3 regions of the Rhizobium sp. SRDI943 genome follow, and region 1 is predicted to be linked to each of the others. Evidence: predicted binding sites of a transcription regulator. Region 1 holds the regulator's gene; each other region holds the start of a gene.
The links. Region 1 encodes LexA, which represses DNA repair genes until DNA is damaged. Its sites were predicted from a motif close to TGTTCNNNNTGTGTTCNG; they were not measured.
Positions count from the first base shown of each region.

Region 2: the regulator LexA is predicted to act here: its motif matches at 2,423-2,440, upstream of AC245Y_RS15000 (ribonuclease T2 family protein).
Region 3: the regulator LexA is predicted to act here: its motif matches at 3,182-3,199, upstream of AC245Y_RS14705 (ATP-dependent helicase).

Region 1 is NZ_CM172787.1:1,810,204-1,817,342, reverse strand. Features, by position in the region: gene AC245Y_RS09575 (pyruvate dehydrogenase complex E1 component subunit beta) at 1-134, opposite strand, end outside; gene pdhA (pyruvate dehydrogenase (acetyl-transferring) E1 component subunit alpha) at 150-1,196, opposite strand; gene AC245Y_RS09565 (FtsB family cell division protein) at 1,342-1,662, opposite strand; gene eno (phosphopyruvate hydratase) at 1,800-3,074, opposite strand; gene kdsA (3-deoxy-8-phosphooctulonate synthase) at 3,212-4,057, opposite strand; gene AC245Y_RS09550 (VOC family protein) at 4,054-4,950, opposite strand; gene lexA (transcriptional repressor LexA) at 5,149-5,868, shown strand; gene AC245Y_RS09540 (ComEC/Rec2 family competence protein) at 5,849-7,139, opposite strand, start outside.
Region 2 is NZ_CM172787.1:2,900,869-2,908,007, reverse strand. Features, by position in the region: gene caiB (succinate--glutarate CoA-transferase) at 1-360, opposite strand, end outside; gene AC245Y_RS15010 (DMT family transporter) at 378-1,334, opposite strand; gene AC245Y_RS15005 (alpha/beta fold hydrolase) at 1,368-2,297, opposite strand; gene AC245Y_RS15000 (ribonuclease T2 family protein) at 2,455-3,195, shown strand; gene ettA (energy-dependent translational throttle protein EttA) at 3,294-4,943, shown strand; gene AC245Y_RS14990 (ArsR/SmtB family transcription factor) at 5,106-6,131, shown strand; gene metF (methylenetetrahydrofolate reductase [NAD(P)H]) at 6,133-7,041, shown strand.
Region 3 is NZ_CM172787.1:2,835,508-2,842,646, forward strand. Features, by position in the region: gene AC245Y_RS14690 (YeaH/YhbH family protein) at 1-130, opposite strand, end outside; gene AC245Y_RS14695 (PrkA family serine protein kinase) at 143-2,086, opposite strand; gene AC245Y_RS14700 (VOC family protein) at 2,518-2,994, opposite strand; gene AC245Y_RS14705 (ATP-dependent helicase) at 3,242-5,722, shown strand; gene AC245Y_RS14710 (hypothetical protein) at 5,747-6,094, opposite strand; gene AC245Y_RS14715 (EF-hand domain-containing protein) at 6,497-6,994, shown strand.

The DNA of each region.
Region 1 (7,139 bases):
GTCGCCTTGTCGGTTTCGATTTCGGCAATCACGTCGCCGGAGGTGACCTTGTCACCTTCCTGCTTCAGCCATTTGGACAGTGTGCCTTCTTCCATGGTCGGAGAGAGGGCGGGCATGAGGATATCGATAGGCATGGGTTCCCTCCCCGATTAGAGCAGAATGTCGGTATAGAGCTCGGATGCATCCGGCTCCGGATCGGCCTGGGCGAAATCGGCGCTATCGGCGACGATGTCGCGAACATCCTTGTCGATCGCCTTCAGATCGTCTTCGGAAGCCCAGCCCTTTTCGACGAGGCGTGCCTTGACCTGTTCGATCGGGTCATGCTCGGAGCGCATCTTCTGCACTTCGTCCTTGGAGCGATACTTCGCCGGGTCGGACATCGAGTGACCGCGATAACGATAGGTCAGCATTTCGAGAATGATCGGACCCTTGCCGGAACGGCAATGCTCGAGCGCCTCGTCGGCGGCCGCCTTAACGGCGCGGACGTCCATGCCATCGACCTGAATGCCGGGGATGCCGAAACCGGATCCGCGAAGCGAGTAATTCGACTGCGCGGTGGCGCGGGCAGTCGAGGTGCCCATGGCGTAACGGTTGTTCTCGACGATGTAGACGATCGGCAGCTTCCAGAGAGCAGCCATGTTGAAGCTCTCGTAGACCTGGCCCTGGTTGGCAGCGCCGTCGCCGAAATAGGCGATGGAGACATTGTCATTGCCGCGGTAGCGGTTTGCGAAGGCAAGACCCGTTCCGAGCGAGACCTGGGCGCCGACGATGCCGTGACCGCCGTAGAAATGCTTCTCTTTCGAGAACATGTGCATCGAGCCGCCCTTGCCGTGGGAATAGCCGCTGCGGCGCCCGGTCAGTTCCGCCATGACGCCACGCGCTTCCATGCCGGTTGCCAGCATATGACCGTGGTCGCGATAGGCGGTGATGACCTGGTCGCCATCCTTCTGCGCCATCTGCATGCCGACGACGACAGCTTCCTGACCGATGTAGAGGTGACAAAAGCCGCCGATGAACCCCATGCCGTAAAGCTGGCCGGCCTTCTCCTCGAAGCGGCGGATCAGCAGCATCTCGCGATAGGCCTTCAGCTCTTCATTGCGATCGAAGTCGGCTACCGGGCCTCCATTCGATGCTTTGGCTGCCGGTTTTGCTGCAGTTTTGCGGCTGGAAACGGTCGCGGTCTTTCGCGGCGCCATTCAACCCTCCCTATGGGTTTGTCGTTTCTTGGTGGCGCGTACCATAGGGAAGAAATATGAGCACAGCAATGCCATAATTGCATGGCTCGTATTCGGTGCTAAATTATTGGAAAAACATTGAAAATTCCAATTAACCTGTTTCCGGTTAATTGGAATAATGATTGAATACGACGATCTCGTCGGCGCGCGACATGTTGAGCTGATAACGCGCTTTTTCGTCCAACATATCCTTATCGAGCGACCCGTCACTCAAGAGCGCGACCTGATTTTCCAGATGTTCGCGCTTCGCCTTCAAGATCGCAAGCTCTTTTTCACGCGCGACACGCTGATGCTCGAACGTCTCCGTTGCGCGCAGGCCGTAATCGCCATGGATGCAATGATAACCGAAATAGGAGAGGAAGGCGACCGTCATGGCCGGAATGACGAAGCGACCGATCTTTCTCTTCTTATGATGCTTTGTCCACATACACGCATGCTCTTGAACGCATTACCAATTCGTTCAATCTAACGTGCAGAGATTAACCGTTCGTTGACTCTAAAAAACGGGCAACAAAAAACCCGCGCCGGGAAGGCGCGGGTCAAGCCGTTGAAAATCAGATCCGATCAGCCGCGAACGATCGAGCGGCCTGCATACTGGGCCTGCGGGCCGAGGCCCTCTTCGATACGGATCAGCTGATTGTACTTGGCAAGACGGTCGGAGCGCGACAGCGAGCCGGTCTTGATCTGACCGCAGTTGGTGGCGACCGCGAGATCGGCGATGGTCGAATCTTCGGTCTCGCCGGAGCGGTGGGACATGACGGCGGTATAGGCCGCCTTGTGTGCCGTGTTGACGGCATCGAGCGTTTCCGTCAGCGTGCCGATCTGGTTGACCTTGACGAGGATCGAGTTGGCGACGCCCATGCGGATGCCGTCGCGAAGACGGGCGGAGTTGGTGACGAAGAGATCGTCGCCGACGAGCTGGGTCTTCTTGCCGGCCAGGTCGGTCAGCGTCTTCCAGCCGTCCCAGTCGTCTTCGGCCATGCCGTCCTCGATCGAGATGATAGGATAGTTGGCGGCGAGCTCGGCCAGGTACTCGGCCATGGCGCCGGATTCCAGCGTGCGGCCCTCACCTTCGAGAACGTATTTGCCGTCCTTGAAGAATTCCGTCGAGGCGCAGTCGAGGCCGAGGCACATGTCGTCGCCCGGCTTGTAGCCGGCTTTCTCGATCGACTTCATGATGAAGTCGAGAGCTTCCGGCGCGCTCTTCAGGCCCGGTGCGAAACCGCCTTCATCGCCGACATTGGTGTTGTGGCCCTGTGCGGCAAGTTCCTTGCGCAGCGTATGGAAGACTTCCGAACCCATGCGCACGGCTTCGGCGATCGAATCGGCGCCGACCGGCAGGATCATGAATTCCTGGAAATCGATCGGGTTGTCGGCATGGGCACCACCATTGATGATGTTCATCATCGGCACTGGCAGCAGGCTGGCGGAAGCACCGCCGACATAACGGTAGAGCGGCAGGCCGGACGCCTGGGCGGCAGCCTTGGCGACGGCGAGCGACACGCCAAGGATGGCGTTGGCACCGAGGCGCGACTTGTTCGGCGTGCCGTCCAGCTCGATCATGATGTTGTCGATCTGGATCTGGTTTTCGGCATCGATGCCGCCGATCGCGTCGAAGATCTCGGTGTTGGCGGCTTCGACCGCCTTTTCGACGCCCTTGCCGAGATAGCGCTTGCCGCCGTCACGCAGTTCGACCGCCTCATGCGCGCCCGTCGAGGCGCCCGAGGGAACGGCCGCGCGGCCCATGCTGCCATCTTCGAGATAGACATCGACTTCGACGGTGGGGTTGCCACGGCTATCGAGAATCTCGCGGGCGATGATATCGGTGATTGCAGTCATGGGTTCTTCCTGCTCGGTGGGTGATAAATGGTTCGAAACCTGTCTTAGTCGAAGGCGTGCAAATTACAATGCTGCAATAGCCGTCGGACCAGCGTTCGGATGTGGCCTATAGCACGATCATGTCAGACTGTTGAACGTCAAGCCTTGGCGACCGCATCGAAGGCGAGCAGCTTTTCGAGAAGCCGCGGCATGTCCTTGAGATAGACCATGTTCGGGCCGTCGGAAGGGGCATTGTCGGGGTCCTGATGGGTTTCGACGAAGACGCCGGCAATGCCGGCAGCCACCGCTGCGCGCGCCAGTGTTTCCACGAATTCCCGCTGACCGCCGGAGGATTCGCCCTGCCCGCCCGGCTGCGCCACGGAATGGGTCGCATCGAAGATAACGGGCGCACCCATCGCCGCCATGATTGGCAGCGAGCGCATGTCGGAGACCAGCGTATTGTAGCCGAATGAGGCGCCGCGCTCGCACAGCAGCACGTTCGGATTGCCGCTGGCATTGAGCTTCTTAAGGACGTTCTTCATATCCCAGGGAGCGAGGAACTGGCCCTTCTTGACATTGACGACGCGGCCGGTCTTGGCGGCGGCGATGAGAAGGTCGGTCTGGCGGCAGAGGAAGGCCGGGATCTGCAGGACGTCGACGATCTTTGCCACCTCCGCGCATTGCTCGGCGGTATGAACGTCGGTCAGGACGGGAAAACCGAATTCCTTCTTGAGGTCGGCAAAGACCTCCATGCCCTTCTCGATCCCGATACCGCGTTCGGCCGACAGCGAGGTCCGGTTCGCCTTGTCGAAGGAGCTCTTGTAGACGAGGCCGATGCCGAGCTTTCCGCAAAGCTCCTTCAGCGTGCCGGCAACCATGAAGGCGTGGTCGCGGCTCTCCATCTGGCAGGGACCGGCAATCAGCGACAGGCGGCCGGTATTGGAAAAGGTGACCTGGCCTTGGCCTTCGCCGACCCTGACTTCGGAATTCGTATCAGTGCTCATCGTGTTTCCTCGAAGGCGAAGAGCGTGCCCTGCCCGGGCGCGGGCTTCACCAGAATGCGATTGTTCTTGCGCGTGTATGTCACCCCGTTAGCAGCCAAATGCGCTTCTGTCACGGCAAGATCGGCGACAGCGAAGAGGATTGCCCGGCCGCGCAGGCCGCGATCTGCGGATGAGTCGGCGATGTCGAAATAGGCCTCCAGCCCTTCCCGCGTCATCAGGCTGATTTTCGCATTCGATGCCGCGATATTGGCGCCGAAACCGGTTTTCTCGACTGCCGATTGCGCCACGGCAAGGCTGACGAAGGCTGCGAAGGCGGCAGCATCAGGCGCGCAAAGCGCTATCTCGACTATGCCGGTCACGCCATTGGCATGCGTCTCCAGCGCGGCGCGCTCGGCCGGTAGCGGATTGACGCGCTCGACGGTGAAAAGCAGGAGATCCGGCGCGCGCAGGTCGGCGGCGAAAGCCAGCTTGAAGCCGGCAATCGTCTCGGAACCGTCCGGCATCGTCATCGGCCGGGTGAACTGCAGCATCTCGCCGGCGCTCGATCCGTTGCCGACGAAATTCTGATGATCGATGCCGGCATCCTTGCTGCCGAAAGCCAGCCCCGAAAGCCCCTCCTCGCCACAGCGGAAACGGACGGCCTGGTTGCGGGCAGTGAAGACATTGCCTTGGCGCGCCGATGCCTCGCTCTCCTCGACGCTCGCAATCCCGAGTGGCTCCAGATAGGTCTTGTCGGCAAAAAAGACGCAGGCGTTTTCCGTTCCGAAGGGATGGCGCGCATCGGCGGCAACGGTGAAGCCGAGCTTGCCGAGCCTCTCGCGCGCCAGATCGATATTGACGACCGGCAGCACGACATGATCCAGCGGGTGCGGTTTGGCGGAATGCTCGTTCATCATATCCCTCCTGGAAACGGCAAGAGATGTGCGACGGCGCGCCCCTCAATACAAGAGATGTGTCCCAATCCGGCGAATGAAAATAAAAATCTCAACGAGTTGGCGCCAAGTTTTACGGAAATTTAGCTACTTGCGGAACACATATGGAACATATAGTGTCTGTTCTGGATTTGTTTCAATCACGAGGTCACAACGTCGATGCTCACGCGCAAACAACAGGAGCTTCTCCTTTTCATTCACGAGCGCATGAAAGAATCCGGCGTTCCACCGTCTTTCGACGAAATGAAGGATGCTCTGGACCTCGCCTCGAAGTCCGGGATTCATCGCTTGATTACAGCGCTAGAGGAGCGAGGCTTCATTCGCCGCCTACCGAACCGCGCCCGCGCGCTCGAGGTCATCAAGCTTCCGGAGGCCTACAGCCCCAGCATCCAGCCGCGGCGCGGCTTTTCGCCGAGCGTCATCGAAGGCAGCCTGGGCAAACCTCAGCCGGTCGCCGCCCCTGCTCCCGCAAAACCCGTCGCCGACAACGGCAACTCGGTTTCCGTGCCGGTCATGGGCAGAATCGCCGCCGGTGTGCCGATTTCGGCGATCCAGAACAACACCCACGACATCGCCGTTCCGGCCGACATGCTCGGCTCCGGTGAACATTATGCGCTCGAGGTCAAGGGCGATTCGATGATCGACGCCGGCATCTTCGACGGCGACACCGTGATCATCCGCAATGGCAGCACCGCAAGTCCTGGCGACATTGTTGTTGCACTCGTCGATGACGAAGAAGCGACACTCAAGCGCTTCCGCCGCAAGGGCGCCTCGATCGCACTGGAAGCGGCCAACCCGGCTTACGAGACCCGGATTTTCGGACCAGACCGTGTTAAGGTGCAGGGCAAACTCGTCGGCCTCATTCGCCGCTATCACTGACATCGGTTAGGCCGGATTCGGTAAAGCTGTTGCTGCGCCAGTCAAAGGCGCGATGGCGCATCCATGGTCGCGACAATGCGTCAAATGCGGTTGCCACCTCCAGGCCGGCGTCCGCGAAGCGCAACTCGATGGATCCGGTCCTGCGCAGCGTCTCGCCGGTGAAGAGCGTCGCACCTGAGCGGCAGCTGTTGAAACGCAGGCGGACCGACGTCACGATGATATCGGCCGCGTCGCATGCCGGGCCGAGATAGGCGGCATTGTCGATGACAGCAACCACACGACCATTGCCAAGCCTTGATGCGCACCAGGCCCTCTTGACGCAGGAAAAGCGGTTTGCTTCACCGGCCGCTGCGGCCGCCCGCATCGCTGTCCTCGCTTCGTTCTGCTGATCGCGGGAAAGCTTGACGCGGCGGTCTTCTCCTACCTGCGGGATAGCAGGACCATCCAGCATCTTCGGCGGATCATGTCTCGGCAGGACCAGGGCTCTCTGCCACTGGTCGAAGATGAAATCCGGTGGTCTTTCACGGTTGGAAGCCATTGCTGCCGCTTCGACCACCGCGACGAGACTGCCATCCTCCGAAATCACCAGATCCGGCGGCCGGGGAACCGGTAGAAGCAACAGGATGAGCGTTGCGACCGCGATGATTGATGTGCCGATATGGCGCAGCCGGGTGCGGAGCAGCGTCAGCAGCAGAAAGCCTGCCACGGCGACCGCGAAATACCAGGCGGGCAAGCGGCCGACGTCGATATTGCCATCCCAGCCGGACACCGTCTTTGCGACCGCGATCACCAGATCGAGGCCGAATCCGACGACCTTCCAGGGCAAAACATCCAGACCGAAAGGCATGAGCAGCATCGCCAGCAAGCCGGCCGGCATGACGATGAAGGAGATGATCGGCATCGTCGCGAGGTTTGCCGGCAGGCCGTAGGCGGTCAGGCGATGAAAATGCTCGATCGAAAACAGCGCGGTGGAAAGACCGCCGATCAGCGAAGTCAGGAAGACGCCGCCGAAGAAACCGGCAACCGTAACGACGGGCCTGATGATAGGTAGCTTCAGAAAGGCGTTTTCGCGGACGCGCCGGTCCTTCCACAACTGATAGCCCGAGACCAGCGCTAATGTCGCGGCAAAGGACATCTGGAAGCTCGGACCTAAGACCTCGGACGGTGAAATGAGGATGATGACGAGGGCGGAAAGCGCGACATTGCGCAGGCTGATCGACGGCCGGTCGAAGAAGACGGCAATCAACATGATGGCCATCATGATGAAAGCG
Region 2 (7,139 bases), 1.1 Mb from region 1:
ATCGAGCCCGTATTTGACGAGGCCGCCGACTTTGAAATTCTCGATGACCACATCTGCGGTGGAGACGAGGCGGCGGACGAGGTCCTGGCCTTCGGCGCTCTTCAGGTCGGCGGTGACAGAGCGCTTGCCGCGATTGGCAGCGTGGTAATAGGCGGCCGAGAGGTTCTCGCCATCGGCGCCCTCGACGAAGGGCGGGCCCCATTGGCGTGTATCGTCGCCGGCGTCGGGATTTTCGACCTTGATGACGTCGGCGCCGAGATCGGCGAGCATCTGTCCCGCCCAGGGGCCGGCGAGCACGCGGGCAAGCTCGATCACCCGGATGCCGGCAAGCGGCGGCTTTTTGGTCACGGTCTCTGTCATGTTCCTCCCGGCAATATCTACGGCACCAGCGTCACCTCAGATGTATCGGATACGGGCTTTGAAGCAAAGCGGCGCTCTCGCCAGAGGATGTAGAAGCCCGATGCCACGATGATGGCAATGCCGAGCCATTTGACGGCATCCGGAAAGTCGCCGAAGACCAGCCAGGCGAAGATCGTCGCCGAGACGATCTCGAAATATTGCAGCGGCGCCAGCGTCGAGGCCGGTGCTGCGCGGTAGGCGTAGACGCCGAGGATGCCAGTGATTGCCGCCATGGCACCGACGCCGGCGACGTAGAACCAGGCGCGACCTTCCGGCATGACGGGATCGAAGAGGTCGGAGCCGGTTCCCTGACCCAGGAGAAGCAGGATGGCACAGAAGAGCAAGCCCCAGATGCTCATTTGGAATTGCATCGACCAGGGGTCCTCCCTATGCGAGAGAGCCCGAGTCATCAGCACGAAGATCGCGATGCAGAGCGCGCTGACGACAGGCAGAAGCGCGATGTAGCCGACCTCTTCGAAACTCGGCTGGATGATCAGCATCGCCCCGAAGAAGCCGACGCAGCAGGCGGTGTAGCGCCGCCAGCCGATCGTCTCCTTGAGGAAGATGCCGCCGAGGATCGTCACCATGATCGGCTCGACGAAGAAGATCGCAATCGCGTCGGCGACCGCCATATATTTCAGCGTGGTGACGAAGGAGATCATCGAGACGGTGATGATCGCGCCGCGGATGGCATGGAACAGGCTCTGGCGCCAGGAGAATTCGGCGAAGCTGCGCCGCCATACGACGATCGGCAGCATACAGAGCGCCTGTACGACGAAGCGACCGGCGGTGATCTCCCCGGATGGAACAGTCGTGATCGCAAGCTTGGCGAAGATATCGATGAGCGGCGAGACCATCACCGAAAGAACCATCAGCACAAGCCCCGTCGTCACGTCGGAGGCGGACGAAACGGGGCGGGCGGAAGTGCTGCTCATGATGAAAATCCCTGTACTCAGGATATTGGTCGCTCAGGACTTTGCGACGGCCCCGTCGCACCAATCGGCGAAGGCTGCGATCACCGCATCCGCGCCGATCTCATTCAGCGTCTCGTGCCGCGTGTCCTGATATATCTCAGTGCTGATACGGGAGAAGCCCTGGCCTTTCAAATGGTTTGACAGCCAGAGCACGGCTTTTCCACGCTCCGTCGCCGGGTCCTCTCCGCCGCCGACCAGATGGATCGGCATATCCCGCGCCAGCCGGTCGAGATGGATTTTCTGCGGCGCGCGGAAGGTCAGCTCGAAGAGATCGAGCCAGAGAGAGACTGAGGCGTCGAAGCCGCAGAGTGGATCGTCGACATACTTGTCGACTTCATCAGGACGATGCGACAGCCAATCGAACTCGGTGCGGCGGCCGGTAATGGATTTGCCCCAGGTGCCGAAGGTGAGCTTCGGCAGCAGGCCGCTCGGCACGTCGGAGCCCTTCAGCATGCGCTCGGCAAGCAGGATCGCCTGGGCGGCGCGGCCGGCAAGGCCGATGGCGAAATTCGAATTCCAGACGGCGACGGCATCGAAGTCGGCCGCAGCCGTGACGGCTGCATTGAGGGCGATGAGGCCGCCCATCGAATGGCCGAAGAGGATCACCGGCAGGCCGGGATGGTGGGAGGCCGCGTGGCCGCGCATGGCGATGACGTCGCCGATCACCCTTTCGACCCCACCGCGCCGGGCAAAACGGCCGATCGGCGCGTCGGGTGCCGTCGTCTCGCCGTGCCCTCGATGATCATGGGCATAGACATGATAACCGCGTGCCGCCATCGTCTCGGCAAAGACGCGGTATCGTTTCGAATGTTCGGCCAAGCCATGGGATATCAGCAGGATACCGCGTGGAAGGGTGATGGCCTCAGCATGGTGATAGGCCAGCGACGCCCCTGATACGGCGAGCCTTTGCGTTTCAGAAAACATGTGGTCCTCCCGGCGACAACAGACCAGATCGCCGGGTAATTGCAACATGGGCATTTGATTATCTGATAACAATTTGCGGCCTTGTTGCGATTCAGGGTTGCGGCCTTTTAATTTTGATGCTTATTTGTTCCTGTATTGTTCTTTTTTGGGGGTTGAAATGAGCAGCATGCAGTTGCGTACCTTGACGTTTGCCGTGTCGATGGTTGTTGCCGGCGCCGGCGTGGCGCAGGAGGCCGGCGGGCGCACCCGCTTCATTCTGGCGGCGAGCTGGCAGCCGGCCTTTTGTCAGACGAACCAGAAGAAAGCCGAGTGTGCGAGCCAGACCGGCGAGCGCCCCGACGCGACGAACTTTTCGTTGCACGGACTTTGGCCGATGCGGCAGGATTATTGCGGCGTGAGCGCCGAGCAGAAGGCCGCCGACAAGGATGGCGACTGGAACAAGCTGCCGGAGGTCACGCTTGCGGCGGAGACGCAGGCGGCGCTCGCAAAGGCGATGCCCGGCACGCAGTCCGGCCTGGAACGGCATGAGTGGGTGAAGCACGGCACCTGCACGAAGATGAGCGCCGACGACTATTTCGGCGTCGGCGTGCACCTCGTGGGCGCACTCAACGCGTCGGCCGTGCGCGATCTCTTCGCTGCCAATATCGGCAAACCGGTCAAGGCCGAAGCGATCAAGGCGGCTTTCGACAAGAGCTTCGGGCCGGGTGCCGGCGATCGTGTCAAGATGAGCTGCCGGCGGGCCGGCAATATCAGGATGATCAGCGAGCTGACGATCGGGCTTTCGGAAGCAGCCGGGGCGGCATCGGCGAAAAGTGCCGGGCTTGCCGATCTGATCCAGGGCGCTGGAAAAACGTCGTTCGGCTGCGACGAGGGCGTCGTCGACGCTGCGGGCTTTTGACCGGAATTCCTGAGTAAACCGGGTTTCGGCGTTGCCCGGAGGCGCTGTTTCGCCTACATAGCGGCACAATCAAAGTTTCCCGCCCGGAGCAGCGCAGCATGGCACGTCAGTTCATCTATCATATGTCCGGCCTCAACAAGGCCTATGGCAACAAGAAGATCCTGGAGAATATCCACCTTTCGTTCTACCCCGATGCCAAGATCGGTATCCTCGGTCCGAACGGCGCGGGTAAATCCACCGTACTGCGCATCATCGCGGGCCAGGACAAGGAGTATACCGGCGAAGCCTGGCTCGCCGAAGGTGCGACGGTCGGCTACCTCGAGCAGGAGCCGCACCTCGATGCAAACAAGACGGTGTTCGAGAACGTCATGGAAGGCGTTGCCTCGAAGACGGCTGTCCTCGATCGCTACAATGAATTGATGATGAACTATTCCGATGAGACGGCGGAAGAGGGCGCCAAGCTTCAGGACGTCATCGACAGCCAGAACCTCTGGGATCTGGAAAGCCAGGTCGAAATGGCGATGGAAGCGCTACGCTGCCCGCCGCGTGACGCCGATGTCACCAGCCTTTCGGGTGGTGAGCGACGCCGTGTCGCGCTCTGCCGCCTGCTGCTTTCGCAGCCGGATCTGCTGCTGCTCGACGAACCGACCAACCACCTGGACGCCGAAACCATCGCCTGGCTCGAAAAACATCTGCGCGACTATCCGGGCGCCGTGATGATGATTACCCACGATCGCTACTTCCTGGACAACGTCACCGGCTGGATCCTCGAACTCGACCGCGGCCGTGGCATTCCCTACGAAGGCAACTATTCGGCCTACCTGCAGGCGAAAGCCAAGCGGATGCTGCAGGAAAGCCGCGAAGATGCATCGCGCCAGAAGGCGATCAGCCGCGAACAGGAATGGATCGCGTCCAGCCCGAAAGCCCGTCAGGCCAAGTCCAAGGCGCGTATCAAGTCCTACGAGCAGTTGGTGGATGCCGCCGAGAAGCAGCGTCCCGGCGACGCACAGATCATCATCCCGGTCAGCGAGCGCCTCGGCCAGGTGGTCATCGAGATGGACGGCATCACCAAGGGCTTCGAGGGCCGCACGCTGATCAACGACCTGTCGATCAAGCTGCCGCCAGGCGGCATCGTCGGCATCATCGGCCCGAACGGCGCCGGTAAGACGACGCTATTCAGGATGATCACTGGCCAGGAAACGCCGGATGGCGGTTCGATCCGCATCGGCGAGACCGTGCATCTCGGTTATGTCGACCAGAGCCGTGACACCCTTGCGGCCGACAAGACGGTCTGGGAGGAAATCTCCGGCGGCGCCGAAATCATCAAGCTCGGCAAGTTCGACATGAACTCCCGTGCCTATTGCGGCGCCTTCAACTTCAAGGGCGGCGACCAGCAGCAGAAGGTCGGCAATCTCTCTGGTGGTCAGCGCAACCGTGTTCACCTTGCCAAGATGCTGAAGGCCGGCGGCAACGTTCTGCTGCTCGACGAACCGACCAACGACCTCGATACGGAAACGCTGGGTGCCTTGGAAAACGCGCTGGAGAACTTTGCCGGCTGCGCCATCATCATCAGCCACGATCGCATGTTTCTCGACCGTCTGGCGACGCATATCCTGGCTTTCGAAGGCGACGGCCATGTCGAATGGTTCGAAGGCAACTTCGAGGATTATGAACAGGACAAGGTTCGCCGTCTCGGCCCCGACGCCCTCAACCCGGGCAGCCAGGCTCACAAGCGCCTGACCCGCTGATTTCACTCATTTTTGCTTGCGGAAGCCCCGGTTCGGCCGGGGCTTTTTCATGTCGCGCCTTGTCGCAATCTGAGCAGCCAATTTCGCGGAGAGTGCGAATTGCCGCTTGCCACCGCTTTTCAAATCACATAAAGATATCTTTATATCTTGATTGGATCGAAGATGAGCGAACCCTTGAAGCTTGGACTGGATGCGCTGGTGGACGTCTTGAAGGCGGCCGGCGAGCCCACGCGCTTGCGTCTTCTGGCGCTTCTTGACGGCGGCGATCTGACGGTGACCGATCTTACCGAAATTCTCGGCCAATCCCAGCCCCGCATCTCCCGCCACCTGAAGCTGCTCGGCGAGGCCGAACTGATCGAACGCTACCAGGAGGGCGCCTGGGCGTATTTCCGCCTCAAGCAGGACGGTAAGGCAGCCATGCTGGTGCGGGCGTTGCTGAAGCATGTTTCCGAGAACGATCCGACCATCCTTCGCGACGGCGAGCGGCTTTCGCTGGTCAAGCGCCAGCGCGCCGAGCGGGCACAGGCCTATTTCAGCCGCAACGCGGCCGAATGGGACGAACTTCGCCGCCTGCATGCGGCCGATGAGGAGGTCGACGCTGCCGTCATCCGGCTGCTCGGCAGCCAGCCGATCGACTCGCTGCTCGATCTCGGTACCGGCACCGGCCGCATCCTCGAACTCCTGTCCGGGCTCTACCGCAGGGCGACCGGCGTCGATGCCAGCCGCGACATGCTGAGCGTGGCCCGCGCCAATCTCGACAAGTCCCGCATCACCAAGGCCACCGTGCGGCACGCCGATATCCTGAACCTGCCTTTCGAGGGACAGGACTTCGATCTGGTGACGATCCATCAGGTGCTGCATTTCTTCGATCAGCCGGAGATTGCGATCGCGGAAGCGGCGCGCATGCTCCGGCCGGGCGGCCGGCTCGTGGTCATCGACCTTGCGCCGCACACGCTCGAATATCTCCGCGGCGAGCATGCGCATGTCCGTCTCGGTTTTTCGCACCAGGCGATGTCCGACTGGTTACGCAAGGCCGGGCTCGACGTCGAGCAGGTCGTCGATCTTCATCCGGGTCAGCAAAGCGGGCAGGGGTTGACGGTCACCGTCTGGCTCGCGCGCGATCCGAGGCGCCTCATGGCTTCGCAGACGAGCGAAGGCGCCGAACCTACATTTGCCGGGAGGGTATAACATGGCTTTGAAAAACGAAGTGCGCGGCCGCAACATCAGGGTCTCCTTCGAATTCTTCCCGCCGAAATCGGAGGAGATGGAAGGGCAGCTCTGGCATACCGTCAGCCAGTTGCAGGACTGGGACCCGGATTTCGTGTCGGTGACCTATGGCGCCGGCGGCACCACCAGAGCGCCGACGCTGACCACCGTCACGCGGTTCCTGTCGCAGACGCCGCTTGCCACCGCCTCGCATCTCACCTGCGTCGGCGCGACCAAGGAAGAGACGCATCAGGTGGTCGACACGTTCCGCAAAGCCGGTGTGACGCATTTCGTGGCGCTGCGCGGCGATGCGCCCGGTGGTGCCGGCGTGCCCTACCAGCCGCATCCCGGCGGATATGCCAATGCGGCGGAGCTGGTGGCCGGCCTGAAGGAAATCGGCGATTTCGAGATTTCGGTTTCCGCCTATCCGGAAAAACACCCGGAGAGCCGCGATACGGCGGCCGATATCGACATGCTGAAGCGCAAGGCCGACAATGGCGCCGACCGGGCACTGACGCAGTTCTTCTTCGACAACGACAATTTCGAGCGCTACCTGGAGCGGGTGCGCGGCGCCGGCATCTCGATCCCTGTCGTGCCCGGCATCATGCCGATCCAGAACCTGACGCAGCTGAAGCGCTTCGCCGGGGCCTGCGGCACTGTTATCCCCGCCTTTCTCGACGAGCGCTTTGCAGGCTTCGACGACAAGCCCGAGGAGCGGGCGAAGGTCGCCGCCGAAGTCGCTGCCGAACAGATCGAAGATCTCGTCCGGCGCGGCATCCACGACTTCCATCTCTATACGATGAACCGTGCGCCGCTGGTTTCCGCCGTGCTCGACAATCTCGGCCTCTCCCGCCCCCGCCGCGAAACAAAAAGTGCTGGCGCTGCCGCCTGATCTTTGCGCGTCTGAAGGACACGCGGCGCTGTAAAAGTGAAAAGCGCATGTCGGGCGGGACATGCGCTTTTTCGTTGGCGGATTGATCAGCTATTCAG
Region 3 (7,139 bases), 1.0 Mb from region 1:
CGCGAATGTTCCGGTTTTGCAGAGAACGCTTTACCGCCTGCTGCACAGCGCCTTTCATGCGCCGAAGAAACCGTTGCCGATTTTCCAGACTTTTACCGCGCGGATTTAGCCGACGGTCGACAATGTGCATATTGGCTCCACATTAACTTGCCTGTTTGACGCGCATGTACCATTCGACGAGGCGCCGAACCTGCCTCTCCGTGTAACCCCGCGCGGCCATGCGCGAGACGAATTCGCTGTGCTTCTTTTCCGTTTCGGAATCCTTCTTCGATCCGAAGGAAATGACCGGCAAAAGATCTTCGACCTGCGAGAACATTCGCTTTTCGATGACTTCCCGGATTTTCTCGTAGCTCGTCCATGACGGATTCTTTCCGCCGTTGGCTGCCCGCGATCTCAAGCAGAACTTGACGATTTCGTTGCGGAAATCCTTCGGATTGGCAATTCCCGCCGGCTTTTCGATTTTCGTCAGTTCCTGGTTGAGGAGCTCGCGATCGAGTAGCTGGCCGGTATCGGGATCCTTGAAGTCCACGTCTTCGATCCAGGCATCGGCATAGTCGACGTAGCGGTCGAACAGATTCTGTCCGTAATCCGCATAGGACTCAAGATAGGCCTTCTGGATTTCATTTCCAATGAACTCTGCGTAACGCGGCGCAAGATCGGCCTTGATGAATTCCAGATATCGCTTCTCGACATCGTCGGAAAACTGCTCGCGGCGGATCGACTGCTCCAGCACATACATCAGATGAACCGGATCGGCGCCGATATCCGTGGTGTCGTGATTGAAAGTGGAGGCGAGCACCTTGAAGGCGAAGCGGGTCGATATGCCGTCCATGCCCTCGTCGATGCCGGCGGCATCCCGATATTCCTGGACACTGCGGGCGCGCGGATCCGTCTCCTTCAGGCTTTCGCCGTCATAGGTGCGCATCTTCGAGAAGTATGTCGAATTCTCATGCTTGCGCAGACGCGACAGCACGGAGAAGCGGGCCAGCATTTCGAGCGTCGCCGGAGCGCATGGTGTATCCGCGAGTTCCGATCCCTCGATCAGCTTCTCGTAGATCTTCTGCTCTTCCGTCACGCGCAGGCAATAGGGCACCTTGATCACGCAAATACGGTCAATGAAGGCTTCGTTGTTCTTGTTGGCCTTGAAGGTTTGCCATTCCGCTTCGTTCGAATGCGCAAGGACGATGCCGGTGAAGGGTATGGCGCCGATGTTCTCGGAGCCGATATAGTTCCCCTCCTGCGTCGCCGTCAGCAGCGGATGCAGCATCTTGATCGGCGCCTTGAACATCTCGACGAACTCGAGCACGCCCTGATTGGCGCGATTGAGGCCGCCAGAATAGCTGTAGGCATCGGGATCGTTTTGGGAATAAGTCTCCAGCTTGCGGATATCGACCTTGCCAACCAGCGACGAGATATCCTGATTGTTCTCGTCTCCAGGCTCGGTCTTGGCGATCGCAATTTGGCGCAACCGCGAAGGCTGTACTCTGACGACACGGAAGCGGGAAATATCGCCCCCAAAATCATCGAGCCGCTTCAGGCACCACGGGCTCATCAGTCCGCTTAGGCGTCGCAGGGGAATGCCGTATTGCTCCTGCAGGAGCGATCCCATCGTGTCCGGGTCGAAGAGGTTGAGCGGACTTTCGAAAACGGGGCTGATCTCGTCACCCGCCTTCAGCACGTAGATCGGATGAAGCTCCATCAGCAGCTTCAGCCGCTCAGCCAGAGATGACTTGCCGCCGCCGACCGGGCCGAGCAGATAGAGGATCTGTTTGCGCTCCTCGAGCCCCTGCGCCGCGTGCCGGAAGAATGAAACGATTCGTTCGATTGTCTCTTCCATGCCGTGGAAGCCAACAAAGGCCGGATAAATCCGGATGGTCCGGTTCATGAATATCCGACCGAGGCGCGTGTCCCTGGCGGTGTCGACCATCTGCGGTTCGCCTATCGCGGCGAGCAGGCGCTCGGTCGCATTGGCATAGGCAAGCGGTTCTTTTTTACAAAGGTCGAGATAATCCGAGATCGACATATCGGTCTCGCGACGCGCATCATAACTGCGGGTGAACGCATCAAATACGGATTCGCTCAGCATGGGCCCTCCATTCAAGGTTAATGCCACAGGCTTCAGGTGTCCTTATAACCATCGAGATGGCCATGACGTTCCTGAGAATCAATAGTTTCGTCGGTTATTCCACGCTCACCGGCCGTTTCTAGCAATGCACGAAATTGTGCATCCACCGGTTCTTTAATTACTCTACGAAACTGTTGGTCAGTATAGTGGAGAAAGACGCCATCGCGGTATCAGCACATTTCACGACGTGACAGAAAGATGAAAAAGGTGTGCAATGTCGCCCGTGATTCGAGGTCTCGAAAATCAGCGGTCGGCAGGCGGAGAGCCAGCTTCGATCGGTGAATATCGATGTGCGACGGGCCATATGACGTTCGAAAACTTGGGATATTCTTAGAGAAATAGGCGCATGACGATCATGCGCCGGATATTGCGATCATCTCTCCGCAGGCCTCTCAGCCGTTGAACGCATCCTCGAGCGCGGCGACATCGATCTTGACCATGCCGAGCATCACTTCGGTCACGCGCCTGGCCCGCTCACGGTCGCTGTCGGCGATCATCTCCGAGAGCACACGCGGCACGATCTGCCAGGAAAGGCCCCAGCGGTCCTTCAGCCAGCCGCAGGCCTCCGGCGTGCCGCCATTGCCTAAGAAAGCATCCCATATCCGATCGATCTCGGCCTGGCTTTCTACGAGAATCGCGATCGAGAAGGAATGGTTGAAACTATCGAGCGGGCCGGCCTTCATGGCCAGGAAGGCCTGGTCAGCGAGCGTGAGCTCGATCAGCTCGACGCTGCCGGGAGGCCCGCTCGGCGTTTCCGCCGGCAATATGGTGGTACGGCCGATCCTGGAGTCCGGGATGACAGACACGTAGAATTCGACGGCTTCGCGGGCTTCCTCGGCGAACCAGAGATTTGAAACGATCTTCGGCATGAAACGGCCTCCTTGTTGACGGGTGTTGATCCGGACTGCTGTCCGATGACCCAAGGACGCCTCACCGGCGCCTGATCCGACAGGCCGCGATTGGAATTTTCAGCCCCGCCCGCCCGCATCGCGGCTACAGCCGGGCTCGGCGGCGGCATTACCGCCCGCAACATACCGCCTGGAATAGCGCCGGCTCGGGAATGAAAGCAGAACATCTTTTCTGGTCTTTCCTTCCCGAATCACTACATTACGCGCCATGAGCAATAGTTTCGACGATATGCCCTTCTTCGACGAAGAGCCGGGCGAGATGGCGCGCAAGCCGCAGCCGCCTGCCGCACCCGCCGAACGGGCGCCCGCCGCCGGTGGCGGCATCGCCGCCCGCGCCATGGCGGCTCGCGACGGCGGCAAGCGGCCGGATTATCTCGCCGGGTTGAACCCCGAGCAGACCGAAGCCGTCGAAACGCTTGAAGGCCCCGTCCTCGTGCTCGCCGGCGCCGGCACCGGCAAGACGCGCGTACTGACGACCCGCATCGCCCATATCCTCAACACCGGCCGCGCCTTCCCCTCGCAGATCCTCGCCGTCACCTTCACCAATAAGGCCGCCCGCGAGATGAAGGAGCGCATCGCGCTGCTCGTCGGCGGCGCCGTCGAAGGCATGCCGTGGCTCGGCACCTTCCATTCGATCGGCGTCAAACTTCTGCGCCGCCACGGCGAGCTTGTCGGCCTGCGCTCCGATTTCACCATTCTCGACACCGACGACGTCGTCCGCCTCATCAAGCAGCTCATTCAGGCCGAAGGTCTCGACGACAAGCGCTGGCCAGCCAAGCAGTTCGCCGGCATGGTCGATACCTGGAAGAACAAGGGCCTCGGCCCCGCCGACATCCCCGAGGGTGATGCCCGCGCCTTTGCCAACGGCCGTGGCCGCGATCTCTATTTTGCCTATCAGGCGCGCCTGACGACGCTGAACGCCTGCGACTTCGGCGACCTGCTGATGCATCCGATCGCGATCTTCCGCAAAAACCCGGATCTCCTGAAGGAATATCACGACCGCTTCCGCTATATCCTCGTCGACGAGTACCAGGATACCAACACGGCCCAGTACATGTGGCTCAGGCTTCTCGCTCAGCGCCCTAAGGGCGAGCTGCAGAACGTCTGCTGCGTTGGCGACGACGATCAATCGATCTATGGCTGGCGCGGCGCCGAGGTCGACAATATCCTGCGTTTCGAGAAGGATTTCCCCGGCGCCAAGGTCATCAAGCTCGAGCGCAACTATCGTTCGACCGAACATATCCTCGGGGCCGCCGCCCATCTGATCGCCCATAATGAAGGTCGCCTCGGCAAGACGCTGTTCACCGACCGCTCCGATCCGGACGACGCCAAGGTGCAGGTCCACGCCTCCTGGGACTCGGAGGAGGAAGCCCGCGCCATCGGCGAGGAGATCGAGCAACTCCAGCGGGGCAAGCATCTCTTGAACGACATGGCGATCCTCGTGCGCGCCTCCTTCCAGATGCGCGAATTCGAAGACCGCTTCGTCACCCTCGGCCTCAACTATCGCGTTATCGGCGGCCCGCGCTTCTACGAGCGCCTCGAGATCCGCGATGCCATGGCCTATTTCCGCCTCGTTGCGCAGTCGGCCGACGACCTCGCTTTCGAGCGCATCGTCAACACACCGAAGCGCGGCCTCGGCGATACGACGGTGCGCGCGCTGCACGACTATGCCCGTGCCCGCGATATCCCGATGCTTGCGGCAGCCGCCGACATCATCGAGACAGACGAGCTGAAGCCGAAGGCGCGAAAGGCGCTCTTCGACGTAATTCAATCTTTCCGCCGATGGCAGGAACTGCTTGAAAACACGCCGCATACCGAACTTGCCGAGCAGATTCTCGAAGAGTCCGGCTATACCGACATGTGGAAGAACGACAAGAGCGCCGAAGCACCCGGCCGTCTCGAAAACCTCAAGGAACTGATCCGCTCGATGGAAAGCTTCGAGTCGATGCGCGGCTTCCTCGAACACGTCTCCCTGGTGATGGATGCCGAAACCAACGAGAACCTCGATGCCGTCTCGATCATGACGCTGCACTCGGCCAAGGGTCTCGAATTCGACACCGTCTTCCTTCCCGGCTGGGAGGAAGGACTCTTCCCGCACCAGCGCTCGCTGGATGAGAGCGGCCGCGCCGGCCTGGAGGAGGAACGCCGCCTCGCCTATGTCGGCATCACCCGCGCCAAGCACCGCTGCCACATCTGGTTCGTCTCCAACCGCCGCATCCACGGCCTCTGGCAATCGACCCTGCCCTCGCGTTTCCTCGATGAACTGCCGGAAACCCATGTCGAGGTCGCCGAAATGGAGCAAAGCTACGGCGGGTACGGCCGCGGCGGCTACGGCCAGTCCCGCTTCGACAAGGCCGAACCCTTCACCAATTCCTATTCCACGCCCGGCTGGAAACGCGCCCAGGCCAACAAGACCGACGCCACACGCGACAATTGGGGCACCCGCTCCGGCCACGCCGTCGAACGCATAGGTTACGGCGAAAGCGGCCCGAAGGGGCGCACGATCGAAGGTGAGCTGGTGGCGAAATCGACATCGTCGGAACCGTCGAGATTCACCCCCGGCGATCGCGTGTTCCACCTGAAATTCGGCAACGGCAACATCACCGGCATCGAGGGCAACAAGCTGACGATTGAGTTCGACCGGGCCGGACAGAAGCGGGTCTTGGACGGGTTCGTCGAGCGCGTCTGACCTCGCGTCAGTATGACGCGAAGTTTACCCGAGCATCCGCATCCTTCCGAGCCCGAGAATATCGTTGATCAGGGCAATGCCCATTCCCGCCGCGACGATTCCCAATCCGATCAGAAAGAGCCGGCGAGACCGGTCATATTTGGCGGCAAACAGGGAGTCCCGCGCCAGCAGATCGGCAAAGACTTTCACCTGGACGGCGATGCCCACGGTCAGGAACAGCATCGGCAGAATATCGATGCTGGTCCAGTCATTAGGATTGGAAACCCAGACACTGAGGAAATTGAGCGAGAAACCAAGGATGATCCCGGCCGCCGTCAGCGACCCGTTGCGAAACGTCGCGTCGATCTTTTCGTCGAGATCCGGCTCTGGCATGGCTTCGCTTCCGTCTTGCTTCTGAGGGTAAGAAAGGCAGAAATCATCACCCGGAGCAAGGTCGACCTGAAGTCGCCCCTCGCGGAAAGCAGACGAAATGCCGCAGCCGCGCAAACCCGAGCACTCCGCCCATAGCTCCTCCACGTGCTCCATTACGGCAATTTCGGGCCAACACCGGCATGGATTTAATCGCGCCCAGACAAACCGACCGCCAAAAAAAGCCAATAAATCCAATGAAAAACTTTGGTAACCGAAAAGGTTAACGTGCGTTGCCTCACATCGTCAATCGCACTTCCGCCCTGTCAAAACGTCGCTTTGACGCCTTTCGCAAATCAGCTTAGCCCAGAGGCTGCCCGCCCATGAAAGGCGGGCTTCACGACGAACTTTTCAAAGGAGGTTCCAGTGACCAGTGTTTCATCTCTCGGCAGCACCTTAACTCAATATCAGTCTCCGCTTTCCAGTCTGGACAAGAATGGCGACGGCGTCATTTCGGCGGACGAGTTGGCCGCCGCCTCGCAGTCCTCGACTTCGGCCACGGCGTCGACCGACAGCGACGACAGCAGCACCGATATCGTCAAGAAGATTACCGCCGACATCCTGTCGCTGATGCTGTCCATGCAGAAGACCGACGGCAGTGACGATCAGGGCGACGGCGGCGATCAGAGCGAGGGCGCTTCCAAGGGTGTCTTCGCCGCAATGGATACGAATGGCGACGGCAAGTTGACCGAGTCTGAATTTCTTGCCGCCGATCCGAACAGCATCAAGACTTCAGGCGACAGCGATCCGCTCCTGACCAAAGTGCTGAGCGACATGCAGACGGCCCTTCAGGCCTACCGCAATACCTACGGCGCTTCCGCCGCAGCAGGTGATTCTGCAGCCGACAACGTGGCGGCGGCCTAGCCGGGAGATCCGGGCTCTGCCGGGGGAGCCTCGATCCATCGATGCCGCACAAAAGCGTCCTACGCGGCAATTGCCGCCGTCGCGGGCTGTGTCCGCGATGCGGAAATCATGCACGCGCCTTCCCCTCCGTTCGATTTCAACACGA